Regions from separate parts of the Variovorax sp. CCNWLW235 genome, predicted to be linked through region 1. Evidence: riboswitches for the same ligand, from Rfam matches in the RefSeq annotation. Region 1 holds a riboswitch; the other holds the start of a gene.
What was found. A riboswitch is a leader RNA that binds a small molecule or an ion and turns the genes downstream of it on or off. The one in region 1 is predicted to bind glycine.
Positions count from the first base shown of each region.

Region 2: it holds a riboswitch for glycine, as region 1 does, so the genes downstream of both, V9L21_RS22235 (D-amino acid dehydrogenase) here and gcvT (glycine cleavage system aminomethyltransferase GcvT) in region 1, are expected to answer to the same signal.

Region 1 is NZ_JBBCBW010000019.1:92,109-106,705, reverse strand. Features, by position in the region: gene V9L21_RS19880 (TRAP transporter substrate-binding protein) at 16-993, opposite strand; gene V9L21_RS19875 (putative hydro-lyase) at 1,071-1,886, opposite strand; gene V9L21_RS19870 (LysR family transcriptional regulator) at 1,978-2,883, opposite strand; gene denD (D-erythronate dehydrogenase) at 2,984-4,000, shown strand; gene V9L21_RS19860 (TRAP transporter substrate-binding protein) at 4,071-5,042, shown strand; gene V9L21_RS19855 (TRAP transporter small permease) at 5,130-5,624, shown strand; gene V9L21_RS19850 (TRAP transporter large permease) at 5,621-6,898, shown strand; gene V9L21_RS19845 (hypothetical protein) at 7,057-7,620, shown strand; glycine riboswitch at 7,643-7,733, shown strand; glycine riboswitch at 7,746-7,857, shown strand; gene gcvT (glycine cleavage system aminomethyltransferase GcvT) at 7,903-9,078, shown strand; gene gcvH (glycine cleavage system protein GcvH) at 9,128-9,499, shown strand; gene gcvP (aminomethyl-transferring glycine dehydrogenase) at 9,550-12,456, shown strand; gene V9L21_RS19825 (hypothetical protein) at 12,474-12,722, opposite strand; gene V9L21_RS19820 (DUF3014 domain-containing protein) at 12,832-13,740, opposite strand; gene V9L21_RS19815 (alpha/beta hydrolase) at 13,876-14,565, opposite strand; gene V9L21_RS19810 (NAD(P)H-dependent flavin oxidoreductase) at 14,581-14,597, opposite strand, start outside.
Region 2 is NZ_JBBCBW010000025.1:5,619-20,215, forward strand. Features, by position in the region: gene V9L21_RS22205 (aminotransferase-like domain-containing protein) at 1-976, opposite strand, end outside; gene V9L21_RS22210 (DMT family transporter) at 1,015-1,971, opposite strand; gene V9L21_RS22215 (LysE family translocator) at 1,968-2,567, opposite strand; gene V9L21_RS22220 (aminotransferase-like domain-containing protein) at 2,671-4,086, shown strand; gene V9L21_RS22225 (PhaM family polyhydroxyalkanoate granule multifunctional regulatory protein) at 4,184-4,867, shown strand; gene V9L21_RS22230 (FIST signal transduction protein) at 4,911-6,191, shown strand; gene V9L21_RS22235 (D-amino acid dehydrogenase) at 6,209-7,510, opposite strand; glycine riboswitch at 7,602-7,707, opposite strand; glycine riboswitch at 7,740-7,830, opposite strand; gene rfbB (dTDP-glucose 4,6-dehydratase) at 7,947-9,029, shown strand; gene rfbD (dTDP-4-dehydrorhamnose reductase) at 9,026-9,916, shown strand; gene rfbA (glucose-1-phosphate thymidylyltransferase RfbA) at 9,944-10,837, shown strand; gene rfbC (dTDP-4-dehydrorhamnose 3,5-epimerase) at 10,834-11,382, shown strand; gene galE (UDP-glucose 4-epimerase GalE) at 11,774-12,793, shown strand; gene V9L21_RS22265 (class I SAM-dependent methyltransferase) at 12,805-13,833, shown strand; gene V9L21_RS22270 (glycosyltransferase) at 13,823-14,597, shown strand, end outside.

The DNA.
Region 1 (14,597 bases):
CCGCGAAGAACGACGTCAGGGCTTGCGGTAGGCGTCGATCACGGCCTGGCCTTCGGCGCCGGCGGTCTTGAGCCATTCGGCGGTCATGGTCTCGCCGATGGCGGTCAGCGCGGCTTTGACGCTGTCCGACGGTGCGGCAATCGTCATGCCCTTGGCGCCCAGTTCCTTGATGTACTCGGCATCCGCCTTTTCGCTGGTGGCCCAGCCCCGCACTTCGGCGGCAGCAGCGGCTTTGAGCACCGCCTCCTGCGTGGGCTTGTCGAGCGCGTCGAATGCCTTCTGGCTAACCACCGTCGCGTTGCGCGGCAACCAGGCGCTGACCGGGTAGAAATACTTCACCTGCTCATGCAGCTTGCTCTCCACACCGCTGGCACTGGAGGTGAGAAAGTTCTGCACGCCGCCGGTCGCGAGAGCCTGGCCCAGTTCGGCCAGCTGGATGGTTACCGGCTGCGCCTTGAGCAGTTGCGCAATGCGTGCCGTGGCCGGGTTGTAGGCGCGCATCTTGGTGCCCACCAGATCGGCCGGCGTGTTGACCGGCTTGATGGAATAGAGCGACTGGCCCGGCCACGGCACCGAGAACAGCACCTTGATGCCCTGGGACGCCAGGAGCTTGTCTTGCGCCGGCTTTGCTGCCTCATACAGCCGCCTGGCGGCGGGGTAGCTGGTGGCCAGGAAGGGAATGGAATCGGCGCCGAACAGCGGATTCTCGTTTGCCGCGCTGGAGAGAATGAATTCGGCCGCCTGCACCTGGCCGCTCTGCACCGCGCGCTTGATCTCGTTGGCCTTGTAGAGCGAGCCGCCCGGATGCAGCGTGATCTTGAGCTTGCCGTCCGTGAGCTTTTCCACGTCGCTGGCAAACTGCTGCACGTTCCGGGTCTGGAAACTGTTGGCTCCGTAGCCGGTGGGCAGGTCCCACTTGGTCTGGGCCGAGGCGGCGCCGGCGAAGAAGACAGTGGAGAAGGCGGCGGAGAGGCAGAACACGAAGTTTTTCATTGGAAGCACCTGTTCAGAAGCTGACGAGTCGGTCGTTGATGAAGGCAAGGGTCTCGGGTCGGTTCCGGCGCGGGCCGCTAGAACGCAGCCAAGCGGTGATGCAGCAGGTCGGTCACGAGCATCGAGCCCGGCGCATGCGTGATGGCGAACGGCAGCCTGGCGGCGGCCAGCGCGGCTTGGGGCGTGACGCCGCAGGCCCAGAACACCGGGAGTTCGTCCGGCATGACCTCGACTGCATCGCCGTAGTCGGGATCGGCAATCGACCGGATGCCGATCAGCGCCGGATCGCCGATGTGGACCGGCGCGCCGTGCACGGCCGGAAAGCGCGAGGTGATCTGCACTGCGCGAATCGCATCGGCCGCGCGCAGCGGACGCATCGACACCACCATCGGTCCATGGAAAAGGCCTGCCGGCGTGGTCGCCACCGACGTGCGGTACATCGCCACGTTGCGGCCTTGCTCCACATGGCGCAGCACAATGCCTTCGGCCATCAGCGCGTGCTCGAAGGTGAAGGAGCAACCGATGACAAAGCTCACCATGTCGTCGGTCCACAGGGCTCGCACGTCGGTGGGTTCGTCCACCAGCACGCCGTCCTGCCACACGCGATAGCGCGGCAGGTCGGTGCGAATGTCGATGTCCTCGCCGAGGGCGGGCAACGCCGGGTCACCGGCTTCCGACACGCCGAGCAACGGGCACGGCTTCGGGTTGGCTTGGCAAAAGCGCAGGAAGTCGGCAGCGTGCGCCTTGGGCAGGACGACCAGGTTGCCCTGCACATGGGCGCTGGCCAGCCCGCTGGTGTGGGCGGCCAGTGCGCCGCTGCGGCAGGCCTGGCGCACGGCCAGCGCACTGCTCGCTGCGCCGGGTTGCTCTACGAAGGATTGGCGGTTCGACATTTGGCGTTCTCGATGCCCGATGCATCGCTTTGGTGTGGTGCGACGGATTGTGGGAATCCGCGCTCACAAACGCCAACGCAAAGTTTCTCGCTCAGCTCATCGATTTTTTCGATGACCCCAAGCGGTGCGATGCATGCACCACGGCTGAGCCGAGCGCGGCCTCCGGCAGCGGCGAAGAGGGATCGTCGCGGTAGCTCGCGTAGATGGGCAGCGGCTCCAGCGTGTCGTCGCAGGGCAGCACGCGCAGCGGCAGGCGACGGGCCAGCGGCTCGACCACCGCGCGCGGCAACGTGGCCACGCCGAAGCCCGCCTCCACCAGCTGCGCCATCGCCGAGATCGACGAGATTGCATGCACGCGCGGCGGCGGGCTGCCGGCATCGCGGAACAACTCGAGCAGCGCCACGTGCGGTTGCGAGCCGCGCTGAAAGGTCAGCAGATCGAGCGACAGCAGGTCCGGCAATCGGTAGCGGCGCTTCAGGTGCAGCTCGCGGTGGCCGACAAAGCACATGGGCATGGGCGGCACGGCGCGGGTTCGCACGCCGTCGCCGGCGGCGGGCAGCGCGGCAAACACCAGGTCCTGCTTGCCGCGCTGCAACTGGTCGACCAGCACCGGCGTGGTTTCGACGGTGAGCTCCAGTTCGAAGTCCGGATGCGTCGCCTGCATGTGCTTGAGCCAGCCGGTGAGCCAGCTGTGCACCACCGACTCGATGGCGCCCACGCGCAGCACGGCTTCGCGCACGGCGCCCGAGCCCATCTCGGCCTTGATGTGCATCTGCATCTCGAGCAGCTTCTGCGCGAAGGCGTGAAAGCGCTGCCCCGCCACCGTGAGGCGGAACTGCTTGTCGCGCCGGTCGAGCAGCAGCACGCCCAGCTCGCGCTCGAGCGCCGCAATGCGGCTGGAGAGCGCCGATTGGGTGAGGTGCAGCTTCTCGGCCGCACGGGTCACGCTCTTGAGCGCCACGGCCCAGTGAAAGGCTTCAACGAATCGCAGGTTCATCGTTTTCCGGTCGTCCGGTTTCTTGTTTGCGCGAGCCGCGAGTGTGCCTGTAGCGGGTGCTCCGCTGCGCTATGCTCATTGCGAAGGAGACAAGACAACCATGCAGATCGTCATTACCGGCGGCGCCGGCTTCGTTGGCGCCCGCCTTGCCCGCACGCTGCTGAAGCAGGGGCAGCTCTCGCTTGCCGGCGCCCCGGCGCGCGACATTTCCCGCATCACCCTGGTCGACCGCGTCGCACCGCCAGCCGACCTTGCGGCCGACCCTCGCATTGCCGCCGCGCTTGGCGACCTGAACGAGCAACTGGCTTCGCCGGAAGAAGCGCTCTGGCGCGAAGCCGACGCCATCTTTCACCTGGCCGCCGCGGTCAGCGGCGAATGCGAGGCCGATTTCGACCTGGGCATGCGCAGCAACTTTGCCGCGACGCATGCCTTGCTCGAAAAAGCGCGCGCCGTGGGCACCCGGCCACTGGTGGTGTTTGCCAGTTCGCTCGCAGTGTTCGGCGATTCGCCCGAGCAGCCGCTGCCGCCAGTGATTGAAGACCACACACTGCCCACACCGCAGACCAGCTACGGCATCCAGAAATTCATCGGCGAGCAGCTGGTGGCCGACTACACGCGCAAGGGCTTCATCCGCGGGCGCAGCGTGCGCCTGATGACCGTGAGCGTGCGCCCGGGCAAGCCGAACGGCGCGGCATCGGGCTTCTTCAGCGGCATGATCCGCGAGCCGCTCGCAGGCATTCGCGCCGCTTGCCCGGTGCCCGACGAAACACCCGTGGCCATTGCATCGCCGGCCCGCACCGTCGAAGGCATCATTCGCGCCGCGGAGGCAAGCGATGCCGAATGGGGCCCGCGCACTGCGCTGAACCTGCCCTCGCTTTCCACCACGGTGGGTGAAATGGCGGCGGCGCTCGAACGCGTGGCCGGCAAGGCCGCCACCGCCCTGCTCGACCGAACACCCGATCCGGCCATCCAGCGCATCGTGAAAACCTGGCCCGGACGCATCGAAACCGCCCGCGCCAAGCGCCTGGGGCTTTCGGCGGACGCCGATTTCGAAGTAGTTATTCGTGATTACGTCCGTGAAAATCCCGACGCGGTGAAGCTCCCCGTTACGGCATAGTCGGCGGCTGCCCGCGGAGTTTGCTTTTTCTGCTTTTTCTTCGCGCCTTCTTTTCTCTGGAGACAACACAATGAAATTGACCCGACTGGCCGCCGGCCTGGTTCTGGGCATGGGCATGGCTTGCGCCGCCTTCGCGCAGACCACCATGAAGATCAGCATTTCGACCGCGCAGAACTCGCACCAGGGTGTTGCGATCGACGTCTTTGCCAAGGAAGTCGAAAAGCGCACCGGCGGACGCTACAAGGTCCAGACCTTCTACAACGGCTCGTTGGGCGGCGAGCGCGAGTCGATCGAGGCTGTGCAGCTCGGCACCCAGGAACTGGCGCTCTCCTCGACCGGGCCCGTGCCCAACTTCGTGCCGGAGACGAAGATCCTCGACGTGCCGTTCCTGTTCCGCGACAAGGCCCATGCGCGCGCCGTGCTCGACGGCCCCATCGGCCAGGACCTTCTGACCAAGTTCGACGCCAAGGGCTTCAAGGCGCTGGCATGGGCCGAGAACGGCTTCCGCCACATGACCAACAGCAAGCGTGACGTGAAGGCGCCGGAAGACCTCAAGGGCCTGAAGATGCGCACCATGGAAAACCCGGTGCACATTGCGGCCTACAAGACCTTCGGCATCGTCACCACGCCGATGGCCTTTCCCGAAGTGTTCACGGCCTTGCAGCAGGGCACGGTCGACGGCCAGGAGAACCCGCTGTCGGTCATCATCGCGGCCAAGTTCGACCAGGTGCAAAAGCACCTGTCGCTCACCGGCCACGTCTACTCGCCCTGCATCTTCGTGATGAACAAGGCGTCGTTCGACAAGCTGAGCGCGGCCGACAAGCAGGCCTTCCTCGAGGCCGCCAAAGAAGGCACCAAGGCCAATCGCGCACGCGTGGACGAAGACGATGCCAAGGGCGTGGCCGACCTGCGCGCCAAGGGCATGACGGTGATCGACAACGTCGACAAGACCAAGTTCGTGGCCGCACTGGCGCCGGTGAATGCCCAGTTCGAAAAGGACTTCGGCAAGGCCAACCTCGACAAGATCCGCGACTTCAAGTGATCTTCATGATGCTATCTTCTTGATAGCACCGAGCGCCCGCTCAGTTCCATCTGGCGGGCTTTTTTGTTTTCAACATCACGACTGCAGATGAAAGAAAAATTTCTCGGCATCGAGCGCTGGACCACCGGCTTCTCGATGATTGCCGCCTGCGTGATGCTGGTCATCGCCTCCGGGTTGGGCGTGTTCCAGATCGTCACGCGCTTCGTGCTCGAGCAACCGGCCGAATGGAGCGAGATCCTGATCCGCATGAGCCTGATCTGGATGGTGTTCCTCGGCATTCCGATGGCTTTCCGGCAAGGCGCGATGGTGAGCGTGGATGTGCTGTACCGTTGGAGCCCGCCGCGGGTCAAGCGCGTGCTCGATGCCGCGGTCAGCATCGCGGCACTGGCGCTGATGCTGGTCATTCTGTGGTGGGGCTGGGACTACGCCATGCGCGGGCGCGTGCAGTCGATGGCCGGGCTCGAAAGCGTGTCGATGATGTGGTCGTACCTGGCGCTGCCGGTCGGTTCCGTTTTTTGCCTTTTCGGCATCGTTGGTAATTTTCTCGATCCCAAGCGGCTCGAACTGGAGACCGCGCAATGACCCCCGTAATGGTTGCAACGATGGTGCTGTGTTTTGCACTGTCGGTTTCAGTGGCGGTGTCCATCGGGCTCGCATCGATCCTTGGCATTCAGGTGGCCAACGTCAACATGCTCATCTCCGTGAAGGAGATGTTCAATTCGATCAACAAGTTTCCGCTGGCGGCCATTCCGTTCTTCATCCTGGCCGGCAACCTGATGGAAACCGGCGGCATCTCGCGCCGGCTGGTCGAGTTTGCCAAGAGCATCGTGGGCGGTGTGCAGGGCGGCCTGCCCATGACCTGCGTGCTCACCTGCATGATCTTTGCGGCAGTGTCGGGCTCTTCGGTGGCCACCACCTTCGCCATCGGCGCCATCCTGATTCCGGCGCTCATCAAGCACGGCTATCCCACCGCGTACGCGGCCGCGCTCCAGGCCACGAGCGCCGAGCTGGGCGTGATCATTCCGCCCTCCATTCCGATGATCCTGTACGGCGTGAGCGCCGAGGTGTCGATCGGCGAGCTGTTCATTGCGGGCTTTGGCCCCGGCATTCTCATCAGCCTGGCGCTGATGCTGTTCGTCTGGGCGTATTGCAAGTGGAAGGGCTGGGGCAAGAATGACGGCGACGGCCGCATGTCTTTTGGCAAGGCGACATGGCAGGCCGGCTGGGCGCTGCTGATGCCGGTGATCATTCTGGGCGGCATCTACGGCGGCATCTTCACGCCGACGGAGGCCTCGGCGGTGGCGGTGTTCTATGCGCTGGTGGTCGGCGTGGTGATCTACCGCGAGATCAAGCTCCAGGATCTTTACCTCATCCTGCGCAAGTCGGTGCTGTCGTCGGCGGTGATCATGTTCATCATCGCCAACGCGGGCCTGTTCGCCTTCCTGATCACGCGCGCGGGCGTGCCCGACGCCATCGGCCATTGGCTGCAGGAGGTGCTGAAGTCGCCGACCATGTTCCTCTTGGGCGTGAACGCTGCGCTCTTCGTCATCGGCATGTTCATCGAGACCAGCGCGGCCATCATCGTGCTCGCGCCCATCCTGGCGCCTGTGGCGGTGCACTTCGGTGTCGACCCGGTTCACTTCGGGCTCATCATGGTGGTGAACCTCGCGCTCGGCATGATCACCCCGCCCTTCGGCGTGAACCTGTTTGCGGCGTGCACGGTAGCGCGCATCTCGCTCGACCGGATCGTGAAGTACCTCATTCCCTTCGTGCTGGTGATCCTGGCCTGCCTGATGGTGATTACCTACGTGCCGTGGATATCGCTCGCGCTGCGCGACCTGGTGTACGCCAAGTAGCAGGCGGCGCAAAAACCAGAGAGAACCAGAGAGAAAACGGGCAGCCTTCGCGGGCTGCCTTTTTTTATGCGGCAAATGCCCCTGTAAGGCAAACGTTTCACAAAGATGTCACCAGCCGCAACGATGCTGCAGCCTTCGATTCCGAAAGCTGTGGCGCCATGTTTCCCACCAAGACCGACAAGGCACGCGACGAACTCCAAGGCGGGCAGCGCACGCTGAGCCAGCGCGAGCGCGCATTGCTGCTGATGGCCGACGGCCGGCGTTCGCTGACCGACTTCAGCCCGCTGTTCGCAAGCCGCGACGAAGCCGAACAGACGCTGCGGGCGCTGATGAACCGCGGATACCTGCACGACGCGCAGGGCGCAGCGCCGAAAACCGCCGCACCAGTTACGGCGGGCCCGACACACACGCCGATTCCGGCTCCTGCGGCCGAGCCCATCCGAGTAGAAACCTCGACCGACAACTTCGACGGCAAGCGCTCCCTGGCCACTACGCGCATGTTCCTGTTCGACATTTGCGAGCGCATGTTCGTGCGGCGCGACCCCAAGTTTGCGCTGCAGATGCGCGATGCACTGCGCGAAGCCCGCGACCGCGACGCCATGCTGACGATTGCCGCGCTGATGCTCACCGAAGTCGAAAAAGCGGCGGGCGCCGAGCGGGCCGAATCGCTGCGCGAGCGTATCGAAAGGTTGCTGCCGCCCGCTTCGGAAACCGTGCACTGAGGCTTTCCGCGATCCACTACACTTCGAAGGGTCAGGAGAGAGCTTCGCCACGCGAGGCCGCCGAAGGCGCAGGGGTTCCCCGAACGCTCAGGCAAAAGGACTGACAAGGCGCTGGCGCATGCCGGCGTTTCCTTGCTGGAGAGAGGCCCTTGCATCTTGACGATGCGGCGGCCCACCGAAGGAGCAAACCCCGATCGTGGGGCGAATCTCTCAGGTAAAGCGGACAGCAGGGGTGGCCCATGGCTCGCGCCATGGAGTTCGACTGCCCCTTTGGAGTGCCCCGTGGCCGCTTCCGCTTCATCACCCGACGCCCCATTGCTCAAGACGCCCCTGCACGACCTGCATGTGGAACTGGGCGCCCGCATGGTGCCCTTTGCCGGCTACTCCATGCCCGTGCAATACCCCGCCGGCCTCATGGCCGAGCACAAGCACACGCGCGACGCGGCCGGCCTGTTCGACATTTCCCACATGGGCCAGTTGCGCCTGGTGGGGCCAGACGCCGCCGCCGCATTCGAAACCCTGATGCCGGTCGACGTGATCGACCTCGCGCCCGGCAAGCAGCGCTATGGCCTGCTGCTGAACGACGAAGGCGGCATCCTCGACGACCTGATGTTCTTCAACGAAGGGCACGGCTCGATCTTCGTGATCGTGAACGGCGCCTGCAAGGTGGCCGATCTCGCCCACATCCAGCAGAAGATCGGCGCGCGCTGCGACGTGCAGCCCATGCCCGACCACGCACTGCTCGCACTGCAAGGCCCGCAGGCCGCCGCGGCGCTGGCCCGCTTGTCGCCGGGCATCGAGCGCTTTGTGTTCATGACGGGCGGCGCGGTGCAGATCGGCGGGATTCCGGCCTTTGCCACGCGCAGCGGATACACGGGCGAAGACGGCTTCGAGATTTCGGTCGCCGGCAAGGATGCGGACGCCCTCGCCCGCCTGCTGCTGGCGCAGCCCGAGGTCAAGCCCATCGGCCTGGGCGCGCGCAATTCGCTGCGGCTTGAAGCCGGGCTCTGCCTTTACGGCAACGACATCGACACCACCACCACGCCCGTCGAGGCTTCGCTCAACTGGGCGATCCAGAAGGTGCGCCGCACCGGTGGCGCGCGCGAAGGCGGTTTTCCGGGCGCGGCCAAGGTGCTGGCGCAACTGGCCGCCGCCACCGCCGGCGCCGCGGGCCGCACCGACCACGACACCCTGAAGCGCAAGCGTGTCGGCCTTGTGGCGCTGGAACGCATTCCGGTACGCGACGGCACATTGTTGCAATCTTTCGAAGGCCAGGACATCGGCATCGTGACCAGCGGCCTGCTCGGCCCGACGGCCGACCGCCCCGTTGCCATGGGCTATGTGGCTACCGCGTTTTCGGAGCCCGGCACCCGCGTGCAGGCCATCGTGCGCGGCAAGCCGGTGCCGATGGAAGTCTCGACCCTGCCCTTCGTGCCGGCCCGCTACTACCGCGGCTAGGCTCTGCGCTACCCGAATCAGTCATTTTTTCCACGAGGAGTTTTTCACCATGAGCATCAAGTACACCAAGGACCATGAATGGGTCTCGGCCGAAGGCGGCGCGGCCACTGTCGGCATCACCGTTCACGCGCAGGACGCGCTGGGCGACGTGGTCTTTGTCGATCTGCCCGAAGTGGGCAAGACCTTTGCCCAGGGTGAAGTGGCCGGTGTCGTCGAATCGGTCAAGGCCGCGGCCGACGTGTTCATGCCCGTGTCGGGCGAGATCACCGAAGTGAACGAAGCCCTGCGCGCCGACCCGTCGCTCGCCAACACCGACCCGCTGGCCGCCGGCTGGTTCTTCAAGGTCAAGCTCAGCGAGCCGGCGCAACTCGACGCGCTGCTCGACGCCGCCAGCTACGACAAGTTCGCCGCCGAATCCTGATCCGCCGGGTTCTTCAGCCGCCCTTCCTCATTCCCCGAGCCTTTACCGCCATGCCGATTCCCGCCCAGCCTTCCCTGCAACAACTAGAGAACGCCGAAGAATTTCTCGCCCGCCACATCGGCATCGATGCGGAAGACGAGGCGCGCATGCTGCCGGTGATCGGCTCGGAAACGCGGGCGGAGCTCATCGACGGCATCGTGCCCGCGGCCATTCGCCGCGCCAAGCCGATGCGGCTGCCCGCGCCGGTGACCGAGGCGGATGCGCTGGCCGAACTGAAGGCCATCGCGGCGAAGAACAAGGTGTTCAAGAGCTTCATCGGCCAGGGCTACTACGGCACGCACACGCCGGGCGTCATCTTGCGCAACGTGCTCGAGAACCCCGCCTGGTACACCGCCTACACGCCCTACCAGGCCGAAATTTCGCAGGGCCGCATGGAAGCCCTGCTCAACTTCCAGACCATGGTGTGCGACCTGACGGGCATGGCCATTGCCAACGCCTCGATGCTCGACGAAGCCACGGCCGCCGCCGAGGCAATGACGCTGGCCAAGCGCAGCGTGAAGAGCAAGAGCAACGTGTTCCTGGTGTCGGGCGACTGCCACCCGCAGACCATCGAGGTCATCAAGACGCGCGCCGCGCCGCTGGGCATCGAGGTGAAGGTAAGCACCGTGTCGGAGACGCTGCCGCACCTGATGGCGAGCTGCGAATTCTTCGGCGTGCTCGCGCAGTACCCCGCCACCACCGGCCACGTGCACGACCTGCGTCCGCTCGCGGGCCATGCGCACCAGTGCGACGCCGCCTTCTGCGTGGCCGCCGACCTGCTGGCGCTCACCCTGCTCGCGCCTCCGGGCGAATGGGACGCCGACATCGTCTGCGGCACCACGCAGCGCTTCGGCATGCCGCTGTGCAACGGCGGCCCGCACGCGGCCTACCTGGCCTGCCGCGACGAGTTCAAGCGTTCGCTGCCGGGCCGCCTGGTCGGCGTGAGCGTCGACACGCACGGCCAGCCCGCCTACCGCCTTGCGCTGCAGACGCGCGAACAGCACATCCGCCGCGAGAAGGCCACGTCGAACATCTGTACCGCACAGGTGCTGCCGGCCGTCGTCGCCAGCATGTACGCCGTGTACCACGGGCCCGACGGCCTGACGCGCATCGCGCAGCGCGTGGCGGCGCTCACCGCCATCCTTGCGCAGGGCCTGGCGCAAATGGGCCGCGAGCCGGTCAACGGCACGGCCTTCGATTCGCTCACCATCCGCACGGGCGACGACACGCCGAAGATCATCGAGCGCGCCACCGCGGCCGGCGTCAACCTGCGCCAGCGGCTGCAGCAGCACCTGGGCATTTCGCTTGACGAAACCACCACGCGCGCCGACATCGAAACGCTCTGGGCCCTGTTCGTGCCCGCGGGCACGCCGATGCCGCGCTTCGACGACCTGGCCAACACCGCGCCGCGCCTGCCCGAAGACCTGCGCCGCACCAGCGCCTTTCTGACGCACCCGGTGTTCAACACGCACAAGAGCGAGACGGCCATGCTGCGCTACATCCGCAGCCTCTCCGACAAGGACCTGGCGCTCGACCGCAGCATGATCCCGCTGGGCAGCTGCACGATGAAGCTCAACGCGACCAGCGAGATGATCCCCATCACCTGGCCCGAGTTTGCGAACATCCACCCCTTCGCGCCCGCCGAGCAGCAGCAAGGCTATGCGCAGCTCGACGCGCAGCTGCGCGCATGGCTCTGCGAAGCCACCGGCTACGCGGGCATCAGCCTGCAGCCCAACGCCGGCTCGCAGGGCGAATACGCGGGCCTGCTGGCGATCAAGTCCTTCCATGAGGCCAAGGGCCAGGGCCATCGCAACATCTGCCTGATTCCCTCGTCGGCGCACGGCACCAACCCGGCAAGCGCGCAAATGGTCGGCCTGCAGGTGGTGGTGACGGCGTGCGACGCGCAGGGCAACGTCGACATGGATGACCTGAAGCGCGCCTGCGAAAAGCACAGCGACAAGCTGGCCGCGGTAATGATCACCTACCCCAGCACGCACGGCGTGTTCGAAACCCGCGTAAAGGAACTCTGCGAACTGGTGCACGAGCACGGCGGCCGCGTGTATGTCGATGGCGCCAACATGAACGCACTGGTCGGCGTGGCCGCGCCGGGCGAGTTCGGCGGCGACGTGAGCCACCTGAACCTGCACAAGACCTTCTGCATTCCACACGGCGGCGGCGGCCCGGGCGTGGGCCCGGTGTGCGTGGTGGAAGACCTGGTGCCATACCTGCCGGGCCATGCGACGGCCGGCATTGCATCGAACGGCGTCGGTGCCGTTTCCGCTGCGCCGCTGGGCAATGCGGCGGTGCTGCCGATCAGCTGGATGTACTGCCGCATGATGGGCGCCAAGGGCCTGCAGGCCGCAACCGAAACCGCCATCTTGAGCGCCAACTACATCAGCGCGCGCCTGAAGGACCACTACCCCACGCTGTACGCAAGCCCCAACGGCCACGTTGCGCACGAGTGCATCCTGGACCTGCGCCCGCTCAAGGACACCAGCGGCGTCACCGCGGAAGACGTGGCCAAGCGCCTGATCGACTACGGCTTTCATGCGCCGACGCTGAGCTTTCCGGTGCCGGGCACGCTGATGGTCGAGCCCACCGAGAGCGAGCCGCTGGCCGAGCTGGACCGCTTCGTCGACGCGATGATCGCCATTCGCGGCGAGATCCGCCGGGTGGAAGAAGGCGTCTGGCCCAAGGACGACAACCCCCTGAAGCACGCGCCCCACACCGCAGCGAGCCTGCTCGGCACCGAATGGTCGCACCCCTACTCGCGTGAGCTCGGCGCGTTTCCGCTGGCCGAGCTCAAGCAGGCCAAGTACTGGCCGCCCATCGGCCGGGTCGACAACGTGTACGGCGACCGCAACCTGTTCTGCAGCTGCGTGCCAGTGGGCGAATACCAGGAAACCGAAGAGGCCTGATCAGGGGGCCTTCTTCTCTAGCCTTCGCGCTGATACATCGCCCACTTCACGGTGAGGATGTCCGCCGCGATCTTCGCGGCGTTAACACCCGCGTAAGGGACGGACGGATCGAATTCGAAGGCTTCCTGGTAGCGCTTGATGTGCGCGTAGTCCCGGTCGAAGGTCATCGGCCCCATGAGGTCGGCGGGGTCGGTGCCGGCGGGCAATGCCAGAAACTTCTCGGGATCGGTGGCACTCTGGTAGAGGTCGACGCTCATCAGGTTCATACGGTTGTCCTCGAAAACTTGAGGGCAAATCATCCACGGCATCCGCAGCGCGCGCAATCGGCCCGCGCCTACACGGCGCGCAATTGGCACGCGCCTACGGCCCGATGGGTCAGCGCTGCTTCTTCTTCCCCATGTCGCCGGTGGCAATCTGCTCGCGGAAGCCGCGCAGGCTGGCCTTGAGCTTGCGCTCGTTTTCCAGCCCCACCCGCACCATGATCTTCTGGCCGGACGAGAGCGACTCGAGCTGCGGGTCGGCGTATTCATAGCGCACCCAGGGCCGCTGCGACGACACGTTGCCCTTGACCTCGACGAGCCGGACCTGCACCGGGCCGGCGGGTTCGGGCGCCTGCAGCAGATGGTCGATCACGGCAATGAGCCGGTCGTTGAAATAGCGGCCGGGATAGCCAAGCTCTTCATATGCCTTCTGAAAGAGGGGGTAGAGCCGCGCATACGCCTTGGCTGCCTTGGCCGGGTCGACCGACTCCGCAAACAGCACGATGGGTTTGTAGCGCGCGGCGTTGTTGGCGGCGATGGTCTGGGCATCGCCCTTGCCTTCCGTGGCAAAGCGCTGCTTGGTGGGCTGCACCGGCCATGCGCTCGCGGGCGCCTGCTCGCGCGCCAGGTTGTCGATGGTGGCCACGAAGCGGCGCACCACGCCGTCGAACTGCACGAATTCCGCCACGTTCTTGCTGCCCAGCAGATCGACCAGCGCCGACATCACGCGCGTGTCGGAATCGGCCACCGTGGGCAGGCCCGAGGCGGGCAGCGCGATCGCATCGATGGGGTTCTTGGGCTCCAGCGATTCGGGCAACGGGGCTGGCGGCGGCGCGGGCGCGGGCCCGTCGTTCGGCGCGGTGGCCACGGGCGCCGGCTCGAATGACTGCGGCTGCGGCTGTTGCTGCTGGTACCAGCGCCAGCCCAGGAAAGCGGCCGCGATCGCGAGCAGGCCGATGATGATGACGGTGCCGGCCGAGCTCTCGCGGCGCGGCCTGTATTCGGAGGTGTCGCTGTCGGACATGTCGGCAATATTCCTTTTGCGAGGATTGCAGTGGGAGGCGAACGGCTATGGTGCACCAGTTCGGCGGCCCTTCCCGGTGTCATCCCTCCTCATCCCGTAACGCCCTGTGACGCGCCGATGGCGCGAAAACCGATGCTACGGCTGTTGCTGGGGCGTACCCGGCGCGGCGCTGAGCGCCTGAAGCCAAGCCAGCGTGCCCTGCAGCTCGGCCGGGCGAATCTCATGCCCACCGGGAAAGTCGGCACCCGACAGCGCCAGCGGCAGGCCCCGCGCGAGCTCACGCGTGGCTTGTGCGGCGCCTGGCGCAATCACGTTGTCGGCGCTGCCGTGGCTCACCCACAGGGCCTTGCCTTCGAAGGCCTCCGGCGGCGCAATGTGCGGCACCACCTGCGGCAGCAGGCGGCTGTGCCACACCATCGCGGCGCGCACCTTCGCGGGCTGCGTCAGCAGCAGCGACAGCGCCATGATGCCGCCCTGGCTGAAGCCGCCGACCACCACGCGTTCCGGCGGCACGCCGAGCTGCTGCGATGCCGACGCGATCATCTCGCCGACGAGAAAGCGGCTTTCGCGCTCCTGCTCTTCATTGATGTGCCGCTCGCCGCCGGGCAGCACCTGGAATTCGAACCACGCATACGCATCGGGCGACAGCACATAGGGCGCGCGCAGGCTCAGCACGTGAAACTGCGGCGGCATGAGCCGCGCAAGGCCGAACAGGTCTTGCTCGTTGCTGCCGACGCCGTGCATCAGCACCAGCAGCCACGGCTCGCGCACGCCGGCGTTGGAGGGCTGCTCGAGAAACTTGAAGGGCAGATGGAGTTGCGGCATGGGTCTGGCGAGGGTTTAGGCAGTGAGGTGAA
Region 2 (14,597 bases), on a different contig from region 1:
CGGGCATGCGCGCCCACAGGAACATGCCGCCCTTGGGCGCGTTGAACTTCACGTCCAGCCCGGCCATCTCGCGCGTGAGCGCGGCGATCATCGCGTCGCGCTGGCGCTTGTAGAGCGCGCGGATCGTGGGCACATGGCTGTCGAGGAAGTTGTCTTTCATCACCGCCGAAACCATGCGCTGCGTGAAGATGGGCGTGTGCAGGTCGACCGCCTGCTTGGCCTGCAGCAGCTTGGGATAGATGGCCTTTGGCGCGACCAGGAAGCCCAGGCGCAGGCCGGGCGCGAGCACCTTCGAGAACGAGCCCAGGTAGATGCAGCCTTCAGGATTGCGCGCGGTCAGCGGCAGCGGCGGCGCTTCGTCGAACCACAGTTCGCCGTAGGGGTTGTCCTCCACGATTGGCAGGCCCGCAGCAGCGGCCGCGGCGGAGACGTCGGCGCGGCGCTCTTCGGTCATGGTGCGGCCGGTGGGGTTCTGGAAGTTGGGCAGCAGGTAGATGAAGCGGGCATCCTTCGCCTTGGCCACCAGGTCTTCGACGATCACGCCGTCGTCATCGCTTGCCACGCTCACAGGTTCAGGCTCCATGGGACCGAAGGCCTGCAGCGCGCCAAGGTAGGTGGGCGTTTCGACCAGCACCTTGCTGCCGGGGTCGAGCAGCACCTTGGCAACGAGATCCAGCCCCTGCTGCGAACCGGTGGTGATGAGCACCTGCGCGGGATCGACGTTCCACGGCAGCATGTCGGCCACCGCCTGGCGAAGCGGCGCGTAGCCTTCGCTCGCGGCGTATTGCAGGGCCGCCTGGCCGTCCTTGTGCAGCAGCTCGGCGCAGGCGTCGGCAAAGGCCTGGATGGGGAAGGTCTTGGGCGAGGGCAGGCCGCCGGCCAGGCTGATGATGCCGGGGCGCTCGGTGACCTTGAGGATTTCGCGCAGCACCGACGGGTTCATCTTGGCGGCGCGGGCGGCGAGTTTCCAGTTCATGGGTTCTTCTTTCAGGCGGGTGGGGTGAGAGGCGATTGTCAGGATTGTTCGGCGCGCGCCGGGCGCGGCGAAACGGCAGGAGCGGGCTGCGGCTGGGAGAGGCGCTTGCCGAGCACCACGGTGAAGACCACTGCGCCGGCAAAGCCGAGGGTCACTACATCGAGCGGCTCGCCCAGCAACGGAATGGAGGCGAGTATGGACAAAAACGGCTGCAGCAGCTGGGTCTGGCTCACGCGCAGCGCACCGCCCATTGCAAGGCCGCGGTACCAGGCGAAGAAGCCGATCCACATCGAGAACACGCCGACATAGACGAAGCCCGCCCAGGCCGTGGTGGCGATGGGCTCGTGCGGCCACAAGGCAAACGTGGCCGGCAGGGTGACCGGCAACGCCATCACACACACCCAGCAGATTACGCGCTCCGCGCCGAGCGACGGCGTGACCTGCGCGCCGTAGATGTAGCCGAACGAAGCCGCGATGACTGCGCCGACCAGCAGCAGGTCGGCCCATTCGAAACCGAAGCCGTGGCCGTTCTGGCTTGCGCGCAGCAGCGAGAACAGCACGACCAGCACGCTGCCTGCAATGGCGCAGAGCCAGAAGCCGAGCCGCGCGCGCTGGTGCAGCACCAGGGCTGCGACCGCGGCGGTCACCAGCGGCAGCAGTGCGGTGACCACGGCTGCATGGCTGGCCGTGACCACGCGCAGGGCATAGCCCAGCAGCAGCGGGTAGCCGATCACATTGCCGAGCACCGCCATGCCGAGCGGCTTCCACTGGTGCCGCGCAGGCCGGGGCGATCGCGTGGCGAGCAGGAAGATCGTCGAGAGAACGCCGGCCAGTGCGGCGCGGCCCAGCGTGACGAACCAGGGCGAAAGCTGCGGCGCGTCTTGCGTGCCGGTGGCCAGCCGCGTCATCGGCAGCGTGACCGCAAAAAGCGCCACGCCGATCACGCCCAGCCACATGCCGAGGGTTTCGTCCTTGATCGTGAGTCGGCCGCTCATACGCTCAGCATCCACCAGGCCGTGAGCACCAGCACCAGCCCCATCGCGCGGTTGAACCACAGCAGGCGCTTGCCTTTGGACAGCCATTCGCGCAGCAGCGCGCCGACCAGCGCATAGGTGAAGTTGCTGATGAAGGCGTAGACCAGCATCACCGGCGCGACGATGGCGAAGCGGCCGAGCGCATTGGGCTGCCCCGCAATCCAGCCGGCCACCAGCGTGAGCGCGAGCAGCCACGCCTTGATGTTGACGAACTGCAGCATCACGCCCTGTCCGAAGCCGATGTGGAGGCTGGCGCTGTCCGCACGGCCGAGCGTGGCGCTGCCGCTCAGCTTGTAGGCGAGCCACAGCAGGTAGCCCACGCCGAGCGCCTTGATCGCCAGGCGCAGCGAAGGCACGGCCACCACCAGCGCGCCGATGCCGGCCGCGCACAGCACGAGCAGCAACGTCCAGCCCACGGGAACCGCGACCACGAAGCGCATGGCGCGCGGCAGGCCGCCGTTGGCGGCCAGGGCGGTGGAGAGCGTGGTGTTGGGACCGGGCGAGAAGCTCATCGCCGTGGCCAGCACCAGCAGCGCGGTGAATTCTTGCCAGTTCATTGCATACACTCTAAACTTTGGGACCATTACAGTTCCAATACAGTTGATCGAACATATTCGAAAACTGTATTGGCCTGCCACTCGACACAGAAGCGCAAGGCCGATGCTGACACGAACCTCCACCCAGTCGCTCACAGGGCAATTGGCCGACCGGCTGGCAGAGCGCATCCGCACCCGGCTGCTGCCGCCCGGCGCGCGCCTGCCCTCGGTACGCGAATGCGCGCGCCAGCAGGGTGTGAGCCCTTATACGGTGGTGGCCGCCTACGACCAGCTGCTGGCGCAGGGCCTGGTCGAGGCGCGCCGGCAGCGGGGTTTCTACGTGCGCGATGCGGCGCCCGCGCCGGAGGGCCGCCCGGCCAATGCGGCGCCCATGGTCGCGCAGATGATGGCGTCGCGTGTACCGGCCGACGCGAGTTCGCTCATCCGCAGCATGTTTCATCGGCCGAGCGACAAGCCGCAGCCGGGCATGGGGGTGTTTCCGCCGGACTGGATGTCGTCGACCTTCATGCCGACCGCGGTGCGCCGCATGACCAATACAGCCGCGCTGCAGGAGCTGTCGCTCCAGTACGGCGAACCCTCCGGCGACGCCGCGCTGCGCCGCAGCCTGTCGAACAAGCTCGTAGGCATCAACGTACCGGCCGCGCCCGACCAGATCGTGACGACGGTCGGCGCCACGCACGCGCTGGACATCGTGAGCCGCACGCTGTTGCGCGCGGGCGATCCGGTCATGGTGGAGGAGCCTGGGTGGGCGCTCGAATTCGCGCGGCTCGAGGCGCTGGGCATGCGCATCCTGCCGGTACCGCGCCGCGCCGACGGACCCGACCTGGAAGTGATGGCGCAGTACTGCGCACTGCACAGCCCCAAGCTCTTCGTGAGCGTGAGCGTGTTGCACAACCCCACCGGCTACAGCCTCACGCCGGGCAGCGCGCACCGTGTGCTGAAGCTGGCCAACGAGCACGACTTTCACATCGTCGAGGACGACACCTACAGCCATCTCGCGCCCGAGCACGCCACGCGTCTCAGCGCGCTCGACGGGCTGCAGCGCACTATCTATGTGAGCGGGTTCGCGAAGATCCTTGCGCCCAACTGGCGCATCGGTTTTCTGGCCGCCTCGCCGGAGCTGAAGGAGCGGCTGCTCGAAACCAAGCTGCTGGCCACGCTGACCACGCCCACGCTGTTCGAGCGGGCGCTGTCGTGGTGCATCGACCAGGGGCAACTGCGCCGGCACGCCGATCGCATACGCATCCGGCTCGACGGCGCGCGCAGCCGCGCAGTCAAGCTGGCCATGGCGCACGGCTGCACCTTCGCCTCGGAGCCCGCGGGGCTGTTTGGCTGGGTCGATACCGGCGTGGACACCGACGCGCTCACGCAGCGCATGCTCGACCAGGGCTACCTGCTTGCGCCGGGTTCGCTCTTCCATGCGCGCAGGCCGCCGAGCACGATGATGCGCATCAACTTCGCGACTTCGCAGGACGCCGCATTCTGGAAAGTGTTCAGCAAGGTTCGCGCAGAGCTTTGACAGTTCCGGGCAGGTAAACGCGAGGGCCGCAGGCCCAAATTGCCGGTGCGTTGGAGTAAGCTGGCATCACAAGAAAACCCAACCCGGAGACCCCTGCATGAGCAACGCCAGCCAGCCTTTTGACTTCAGTCAATTTGTCCCCGGATTCGACTTTCTGAAGAACCTCGCAGGCGGTGCCGCCGGAGCGGGAGCTGCCACAAGCGCAGTGCCCGGTTTGCCGAGCCTTGCGAGCTGGGTGGCGCCCACACTCAGCGTGGAAGAGGTAGACAAGCGCATCCAGGAGCTCAAGACCGTGCAGTACTGGCTCGAACAGAACGGCCATGCTCTCAAGGCCACCATCCAGGCGCTCGAGGTGCAAAAGATGACACTTTCGACCTTGCGCGGCATGAACGTGCGGATGGAAGATATCGCAAGCGCGTTCACCAAGCAGGCGGCTCCGGCGGCCGCACCGGCTGCCGCATCGGTCGCGCCTGAGCCGGAAGTCGAGGCCGCGGAGGAAGCGCCGGCACCCGCCAAAAAAGCGCGCAGCAAGCCGGCGTCGGCTGCCTCCGCATCGGGCAGCGACGGTGGCGTGATCGATCCGATGCAATGGTGGGGTTCATTGACCGAGCAGTTCCAGCAGATCGCCACATCGGCGCTGCACGACGCGGCCCAGCTCAAGGTGCCTGCATCGGCCGCCGCTCCCGCGGCTCCAAAGCCGGCCGCAAGGAAGGCGACAGCAACCGCTGCCAAAAAGAAGGCACCGACCGCGGCGCGAAAGCGAACGACCGGACGGCGCTGACGTCATACATACACACCTTGAAGAGAACGGGTTGGCACGCATCATGAAGTTGTTTCCCTCCGGTCACGCCACCCATCCGCAATGGCGCATGGCGGCCGGCCTTGTGCTGGCCCAGTTGCGCGCCCAAATGGCGCTGCCCGACTACGCGTCGGCACCGACGCTCGGGCTGCTCTACATCACCGACCACTATGCGTCCGATGCGCAAGACATCCTCGACCACCTGAGCGCCGAGCTTCCGGAGGTGACCGACTGGTCCGGCACCGTCGGCATCGGCGTATCGGCCAACAATGCCGAATACTTCGATGAGCCCGGCCTGAGCCTGATGCTCTGCGCGCTGCCGAGCGACCAATACCGTGTGTTCTCCGGCGTGGCGCCGCTGGGCAACTCGGAAATGAGCGGCTTCGAGGCGCATACCGCGCTCGTGCATGCCGACCCGGCCACCCCCGATCTCACCGAATTGATCGGCGAGATGGCGGGCCGCACCGACACCGGCTACCTGTTCGGCGGCCTCTCGTCGGGCCGTGCAGGCGCCTTGCAGTTTGCGGTCGGCGGCAACGGCAACATCCGCGGCCACGGTGCGGCGGGCGGCGTGTTCTCGGGAGGCTTGTCGGGCGTGGTGTTCGGCGAAGGCGTGCGGCTGGTGTCGCGCGTCACGCAAGGCTGCCAGCCGCTGCGCTCCGGCGCGGGACGCGAGCGCGAGATCACCGAAGCCGATGGCAACCTGCTGCTCAAGCTCGACGGCGAACCCGCGCTCGACGTGCTGCTGGCCGACCTGCAGGTGACGCTGGAGCGCCCACAGGAAGCCATCGACGCCGTGCGCGCCACCCTGGTGGGCCTGGGAGATGCGGGCAGCGACGGCATTCGCCGTACCGGCGACCTGGGCGCCGACGTGCTGGTGCGCCACATCATCGGCCTGGACCCCACGCGCCGCGGCATCGCCATTGCCGACGTGGCCGAGGCCGGCATGCGCCTGACCTTCTGCCGGCGCAATGCACAGGCCGCGCGCGCCGACCTGATGCGCATCTGCGCGGAAATCCGCGAGGAGCTGGAGCCCGAAGAGCAGACCCTGGCCACCGCGCGCGCCGTGGCGGCCGGAGAAGCCGAAGCAGCGCCGCATCCGGCGCGCCGCATTGCCGGCGCCGTGTACGTGAGTTGCTCAGGACGCGGCGGGCCGCATTTCGGCGCACCGGGCGCCGAACTGCAGATCGTGCGGCACGCGCTGGGCGACGTGCCGCTCGTTGGCTTCTTTGCGGCGGGGGAGATTGCCCGGCACCACCTGTATGGATATACGGGGGTGTTGACGGTGTTTACCGGCAACGACTGACCGCCGCCACGGCCAGATCAGGCCGGCTGGAGCACGCGCGCTGCTGGTGCAGGCATGCCGGCAAACGCAAAATCGACTTCGGGTGCAAGCCCGCTCACGATCCGCGCCACCGACTTGCCCGAGCCGCACGCATGCGTCCAGCCGAGCGTGCCGTGCCCGGTATTCAGGTACAGGTTCGGCAGCTTCGTCTTGCCGACCAGAGGGACGTTGCTCGGCGTTGCGGGGCGCAGGCCGGTCCAGAACTGCGCCTGCGTGGTGTCGCCGGCGCCGGGAAAGAGCTGTTCAACGCGCCGCACGATCGCTTCGCAGCGCACGCGGTTCAAGTCGCGGTCATAGCCGTTGAGCTCGGCTGTGCCGGCAATGCGCAGGCGGTCTCCGGAGGCTGAGGTGTAGTGCGAGAACACGAGCTTGAATTCGTCGTCGGTCAGCGAGACCTGGTGCGCCCTCGTCGCGTCTTTGACCGGCAGCGTGACCGAATAGCCTTTGGCCGGATAGATGGGCAGGCGCATGCCCAGCGGCGCGGCATACAGCGGACTCAACGCGCCCATTGCAAGCACGAAGGCGTCGCCGCGGATGCGTTGAAAGCGCCCTTCGCTGTCGGTAGCTTCCACGTGGTCGATGTTGCCGCCCGCTTCGCGCAGCGCAGTCACCGTGTGGCTCATGAGGAACTTCACGCCCGCCGCTGCCGCGAGGCGTGCCATTTCGCGGGCGAAGAGGTTGGCGTCGCCGGATTCGTCTTCTGCCGTGTAGGTGGCACCGGCCAGTTGCGGGCGGATGTGCGCAAGGGCGGGCTCGATCTTTACCGCCTCGTCCGCGGAGATGACTTGCCGTTCGCATCCGAGCGCGCGCATCTGCTCGGCGGGCGCAAGGGCGCTGTCGAACTCTTTCTGCGTCGTATAAAAGTGCAGGATGCCTTGCGTGCGTTGGTCGTAGGCGATGCCGGTGTCGCGCCGCAACTGCTGCAGCACATCGCGGCTGTAGGTGCCCAGCCGCACGATCTGCTCGATGTTGTGCTTCGTGCGGGCGGGGGTGCATTCGCGCAGGAATTGCAGGCCCCAGAGCCATTGGCGCATGTCGGCGCGAATGCGAAAGAGCAGCGGGGCGTCTTCCTTGCCCAGCCATTGCAGCACCTTGAGCGGTGCACTCGGATTGGCCCAGGGTTCGGCGTGGCTGACGGAGATCTGCCCGCCGTTGGCAAAGCTGGTTTCAGCGGCCGGGGTGGCCTGCCGGTCGATGACGGTCACTTCATGGCCGAGCTGCTGGAGGTAGTAGGCCGAGGTCACGCCGAGCAAGCCGGCGCCAAGAACGATCACGCGCATTTCAAGTACCTTTGAGGTTGAAGCGCTTGAACGGCGGGCGAGGTCTGCTATTGAATAAATAGCAAGCAACCGGACGACCGCCGTCCAAGTTGCCGCTCCCCCTGTCCTCGGTACCTGAGAGATTCACCCGTTGCGCCCGCAACGGGTTTGCTCCTTCGGTGCATCACGCGAGGTGATGGCTCTCCAGACGGCGTGTCAGTTGGTGCAGTACAGGCCCCTTGCCGAAATTTCGAGAACTTCGTCGGGCCGACCTGAGCGTTTATGGGAGTTTGCGCCTTCGGTAGGGCAACCGGGGTTGCCCGCTCTCCTGCAGTGGCGCGATTGTAGGCGGAGCTTGCGGAGGCGCCAACCCTTGCTCCGGCCCGGCGGAGGGCCAATGGGATAATCGCCCGTTCATTCGCCAGAGGGCGATCGTTCGACAACAACAGGGGACCTCATGATCCTGGTAACCGGCGGCGCGGGCTTCATTGGCGCCAATTTCGTACTCGACTGGATCGCGCAGAGCGATGAGTCTGTCGTCAATCTCGACAAGCTGACCTATGCGGGCAACCTCGAGACGCTTGCATCGCTCAAGGGCAAGCCGAACCACATTTTCGTGCAGGGCGACATCGGCGACAGCGCTCTGGTCGATCACCTTTTGGCCGAGCACAAGCCGCGTGCCATCGTGAACTTTGCCGCGGAATCGCACGTCGACCGCTCCATTCACGGGCCGGAAGACTTCGTGCAGACCAACGTGCTCGGCACCTTTCGCCTGCTCGAGTCGGTGCGCGGCTACTGGAGCGCACTGCCGGCGGAGCAAAAGTCTGCTTTCCGCTTCCTGCATGTGTCGACCGACGAGGTCTACGGCTCGCTCTCCAAGACGGACCCTGCCTTTACCGAAGAGAACAAGTACGAGCCCAACAGCCCCTACTCGGCCAGCAAGGCCGCCAGCGACCATCTTGTGCGCGCCTGGCACCACACCTACGGCCTGCCGGTGGTTACCACCAACTGCTCCAATAACTACGGTCCGTTCCACTTTCCCGAGAAGCTCATCCCGCTGATGATCGTCAACGCCCTGGCCGGCAAACCCCTGCCCGTGTACGGCGACGGCATGCAGGTGCGCGATTGGCTCTACGTGAAGGACCACTGCAGTGCCATCCGCCGCGTGCTCGAGGCCGGCAAGCTCGGCGAGACCTACAACGTCGGCGGCTGGAACGAGAAGCCCAACATCGAGATCGTGAACACCGTGTGCGCGCTGCTCGACGAACTGCGCCCGCGCGCTGACGGCAAGCCGTACAAGGAACAGATCAGCTACGTTACCGACCGCCCCGGCCACGACCGGCGCTACGCCATCGATGCACGCAAGCTCGAGCGCGAGTTGGGCTGGAAGCCCGCTGAAACCTTCGACACCGGCATTCGCAAGACCGTCGAGTGGTACCTTGCACACGGCGAATGGGTACGCAACGTGCAAAGCGGCGCGTACCGCGAGTGGGTCGAGAAGCAATACGACGCCGCACCCGCGGCCAAGGCTGCGGCATGAAGTTGCTGCTACTCGGCAAGGGCGGGCAGGTCGGCTGGGAGCTGCAGCGCAGCCTTGCGCCGCTGGGCGAACTGGTGGCGCTCGATTTCGACAGCACCGATTTCAACGCCGACTTCAGCCGTCCGGAGCAGTTGGCCGAGACCGTACTCAAGGTGCGGCCTGACGTGATCGTCAACGCCGCGGCCCACACGGCCGTCGACAAAGCCGAGAGCGAGCCCGACCTTGCGCGCAAGCTCAATGCCACCTCGCCCGGCGTGGTGGCCGAAGCCGCCGGGCAGATCGGTGCACTCATGGTGCATTACTCGACCGACTACGTGTTCGACGGCAGCGGCAGCAAGCCCTGGCAGGAAGACGATGCCACCGGCCCACTCAGTGTGTATGGCCGCACCAAGCTCGAGGGCGAACAGTTGGTGGCCAAGCACTGCGCCAAGCACCTGATCTTTCGCACCAGCTGGGTGTTTGCCGCGCGCGGCGGCAACTTCGCCAAGACCATGCTGCGGCTTGCCAAGGAGCGCGACAAACTGACCGTCATCGACGACCAATACGGGGCTCCGACCGGTGCCGAGCTGCTGGCCGATGTCACGGCGCATGCGATCCGCGCCACCTTGCAAGACCCTTCCAAGGCGGGCCTGTACAACGTGGTTGCCGGCGGCGAAACCACCTGGTGCGGCTATGCGCGCTTCGTGCTGGAGCAAGCGCGGCAGGCCGGTGTAGACCTCAAGGCCGGCCCCGAGCAAGTTGAAGCCGTGCCTACGAGCGCCTTCCCGACGCCAGCGAAGCGGCCTCACAACTCGCGTCTCGATACCGCCAAGCTGCAGACCATATTTGGTCTGCGCCTGCCGCCCTGGCAAGAAGGCGTTGCGCGCATGCTGCGCGAGACGCTCTGAAGAGTGAATTCACACGAGAAGAAACGCATGACCACGACGCAACGTAAAGGCATCATCCTCGCCGGTGGCTCGGGCACCCGGCTGCACCCAGCAACGCTGGCGATAAGCAAACAGCTGCTACCGGTGTACGACAAGCCGATGATTTATTACCCGCTCAGCACGTTGATGCTGGGTGGCATGCGCGACATCCTGATCATCAGCACGCCGCAGGACACGCCGCGGTTCCAGCAACTGCTGGGGGATGGCAGCCAGTGGGGCATGAACCTGCAGTACGCGGTGCAACCGAGTCCGGATGGGCTCGCGCAGGCGTTCATCATCGGGGACAAGTTCGTGGGTAACAGCCCCAGCGCGCTGGTGTTGGGGGACAACATCTTCTATGGGCATGACCTCGTGCATCTGCTCGCCGATGCCGACGCGAAGCAGTCGGGTGCGACGGTATTCGCGTACCACGTGCAAGACCCCGAGCGCTACGGCGTGGTGGCGTTCGATGCCAAGGGCAAGGCCAGCAGCATCGAAGAAAAGCCGTTGAAGCCGAAGAGCAGCTATGCGGTGACGGGCTTGTATTTTTACGACAATCAGGTTGTTGACATCGCCAAGGCAGTTAAGCCCAGCGCGCGCGGCGAGTTGGAAATCACCGCTGTCAACCAAGCGTATCTCGACCTCAATCAGTTGAACGTGCAGATCATGCAGCGTGGGTACGCGTGGCTGGATACCGGCACGCACGAGAGCTTGCTGGAGGCGGGGCAGTTCATTGCAACTCTGGAGCATCGGCAAGGACTGAAGATTGCCTGTCCGGAGGAGATCGCGTGGCGCAACAAATTCATTACGACCGAGCAACTCCAAAAGCTCGCGATGCCGCTGGAGAAGAGCGGCTACGGCAGATATCTGAAACATTTGCTGAATGACGAGGTACGCTCATGAAGGTCACGCCGACCTTGATCCCTGATGTTCTCGTCCTCGAGCCAAAGGTATTCGGCGATGCAAGAGGCTTCTTCTTTGAGAGCTTTAACCAAAAGGCCTTCGATGAGGCGATCGGCAAGCACGTTGATTTTGTCCAGGACAATCATTCGCGCTCTGCCAAGGGCGTGCTGCGGGGGCTGCACTACCAGATCCAGCAGCCCCAGGGAAAGCTTGTGCGTGTTGTAAGGGGGGCGGTGTTCGATGTGGCTGTCGATATCCGGAGGTCTTCGCCGACTTTTGGCAAATGGGTCGGTGCCGAGTTAAGCGAAGAGAATCATCGTCAGCTCTGGGTACCGGTTGGGTTTGCGCATGCCTTTCTCGTGTTGAGCGATGAGGCGGAATTCTTGTATAAGACGACGGATTTCTACGCGCCGGCATATGAGCGCTGCATCCAATGGGACGATCCTGACCTGGCAATCGCTTGGCCTAACTTGGGCTTGCATCCTCAACTGTCTGCCAAGGATCAAGCAGGCGCGAGCCTTGCCCGTGCCGAAATATTCGACTGACTGGGCATGCCGTCACCTGCTGTGCTCTTGGCTGGCAGCGTACGAAAATTTCCTTGTCACAGGGGCCGCTCATGCGGCGGAGTTGCCGTCGCGAAGTCCTAGGGGACTTCCCGGGAGCTTCGGGGAGCGGAATTCTCTTCCCGGTTCGTGGCGAGCACACCCGTCGTCACGCCTGATTTTGTTACGCGTGGGGACGCAGAGCTAGGTCGGGATTGAGGCAAGCCGGAGTCATGAAGTGGCCTTTGTACGTTGGTTTGTCGCCACGATCATGGTGAAACTGCCAGCATGGCGGGGTACCGAGTGGCGTGCTGGGGGCGGCTGGACCCACAGCGACTAAAATGCAAAATAAAAGTTTTTCTTGGTAATCAAAATTAGATGAAATACGAGATCTATGTCGCATAAGATTTTGGTTACGGGGGGCGCAGGCTATATCGGTTCACATACGGTGGTCGAGTTGCTGAAAACGAATGCAGATGTCGTCGTACTGGATAACTTCTGCAATAGCACTCGTATGGCATTGACACGGGTAGAGAGAATTGCCGGTAAGCGCGTAAATTTTTATGAAGGCGATATTCGAAGTTCAAACCAACTACTCAAGATCTTCCGGGAAAACGAAATCGGATCGGTCATTCATTTTGCAGGGCTGAAGGCGGTCGGCGAATCTGTGGCGGATCCGATTTCTTATTACGAGAACAATGTCGCAGGAACCATCCAGCTCTTGAAGGTCATGCGACAATGCGATGTGAGGTCTTTCGTGTTTTCTTCCTCTGCAACGGTGTACGGCGACCCCGCTTCCATGCCGGTGCGTGAGGATTTTCCTCGTTCCGCGACCAACCCCTACGGACGTTCTAAGTTGATGGTTGAGGAAATTCTCGAAGATCTATGTAATTCAGAGGCTGGTTGGCGAATTGCTCGCCTTCGTTATTTCAATCCTGTGGGTGCGCATGCAAGCGGTGAAATCGGCGAAAACCCCAACGGCATTCCCAATAACCTCTTGCCCTACATTGCCCAAGTCGCCATCGGCAAGCGGGAATGCCTGAGTGTTTTTGGAGGTGACTACCCCACCCTTGACGGCACTGGAGTCAGAGATTTCATTCATGTCGTCGATCTCGCAAACGGCCACCTCGCAGCCCTGAACTACCTTCGTACCAATGAAGGTTTGTTGACGGCAAATCTGGGAACAGGCTCAGGCGTCAGCGTGTTGCAAATGATCGAGGCATTTGAAAAGGCCTGTGGCAAATCCATCAATTACAAGATTGTTGGTAGACGCCCGGGTGACGTCGCTGAGTGCTGGGCTGATCCTTCTTATGCTAAGGAAAAGCTGGGCTGGGAGGCACGTCGCTCTCTAGATGAAATGTGCGTGGACGCGTGGCGGTGGCAGTCCAAGAATCCTAACGGTTTTGTTATCTGAGTGAATGATTGATGAAAGCACAACTTAGAAAAATTGCACGAAAGATGGCCGGCTGGCCAGTGCTTGGTCGATTTGTACGCATCGGAATCGCGGTCATACGTTTGCCCGAAGCAAATCACCGCAAGCTGATTTTCGAAACCCAGCAGCTTCCCGGAATTCTCCAGGCGATCTCAGAGATCAATCATCGTCAATTGACGAGCGTGACCGCAAAGGACAACCTGACCAGGTCGGTGCCCGTCGCGTTGCGTAATATCACGCGCGCCTCGAAGGCGCTGGAGCAGGATGTCAGGGCCACGGATGGCCGTTTGGACACGGTTTCGCAGTCAATGTCGGAGGCTAGGGCGCAGATCGAGGGGATGACCGAATCGATTCAGTATCTCCTCCAACGCACGGAGTTCGTGCGCAGCGAACTAATGTTCGAGATGCGCTATGGCGCGGGCAGCTCAACCGCTGATCAGCGGGTGGAATCCAGCGACGAAATTCAACCCCGGGTTGTCGCAGAAGAAAAGGTTTCCGCGGCAAAGGCAGCGCAAGCGCTACGCGTGAACTTGGGCTGCGGGCATGTTCCTCTTGCCGGCTATCTGAATGTCGACAGTCGTGACCTGCCCGGCGTCGATATCGTGGCTGAGGTCGGACAGCTGCCTTTCGCACCGGGCGAGCTCAGCGAAGTATTTTCCGCACATCTACTCGAGCATTTTCCCCAGGAGAAGCTGCGGCGTGTCCTGCTGCCGTACTGGTTCTCCCTGCTGAGGGTTGGCGGTACCTTCAAGGCCATCGTTCCGGATGCTGCGGGCATGGTTCGCGCGTACGCGTCCAACGAATACACCTTCGACAACTTCCGCCAAGTGACATTCGGTGGACAGGACTACAACGGGGATTTCCATTTCAATATGTTCACTTCGGAGTCCATGCGCCAGCTTCTGCTGGAGGCCGGATTCATCGATGTCGAGGTGATTGCCGAAAACCGCGAGAACGGTGGGTGCAAGGAATTTGAAATCACCGCACGGCGTGGTCAAGGGAGCCAGTTGAATGGTCAATAAAGACGCTTATTTCCCCTCGGTGTCGGTGATCATCAATACGGACGGCCGCGCCAAGAGCTTAGCGATCTGTTTGGAAAGCCTGCGCTATCTTCGGTACCCGAATTTCGAGGTCGTCGTGGTTGCGGGGCCGACCAGGGACGGAACCCACGAATTGTGCGAGTCCTATGGCGACGCCATCAAGTACGGCGTTTGCCCCGAAAGAAACCTCTCTCAATCGAGAAACATCTCGATCGAAATCTGTTCTGGTGAGTTTGTTGCGTTCCTGGACGACGACTCCATTCCCGAGCCTGAATGGCTCAACGATGTGATGCCCGCGTTCCAGGATCCGGAAGTTGCGGTGGCCGGAGGCTTTCTCCACGATCACACTGGAAAGACTTATCAGTGGAAGTTCGGCACGCTGGATCGCTTTGGCGGGGCCGATACCTCTTGGACCCGTGCGACGCCGGAATTCAACTTCCCTGGAAGCTTCAACTACCCGCACGTGATGGCCAACAGCGTGTTCAGGCGGTCGGCGATCGTTGAAGTCGGTGGTTTCGATGAGGAGTACGAGTACTTCCTCGACGAAAGCGACATCATTCTTCGCTTCGTCGATGCAGGCCTGAAGGTCGCCCAACTGGACAAGGGCTTCATCCATCACAAATACATGCCCAGTCACATCCGCAACGAATCGCGGGTGCTGACGAGCTGGTACTCGGTGGTCAAGAACAAGGCTTATTTCGCCTTGCGCCATGCTCGCGATCACGTCGGCGTGGGCGAGATCGTCG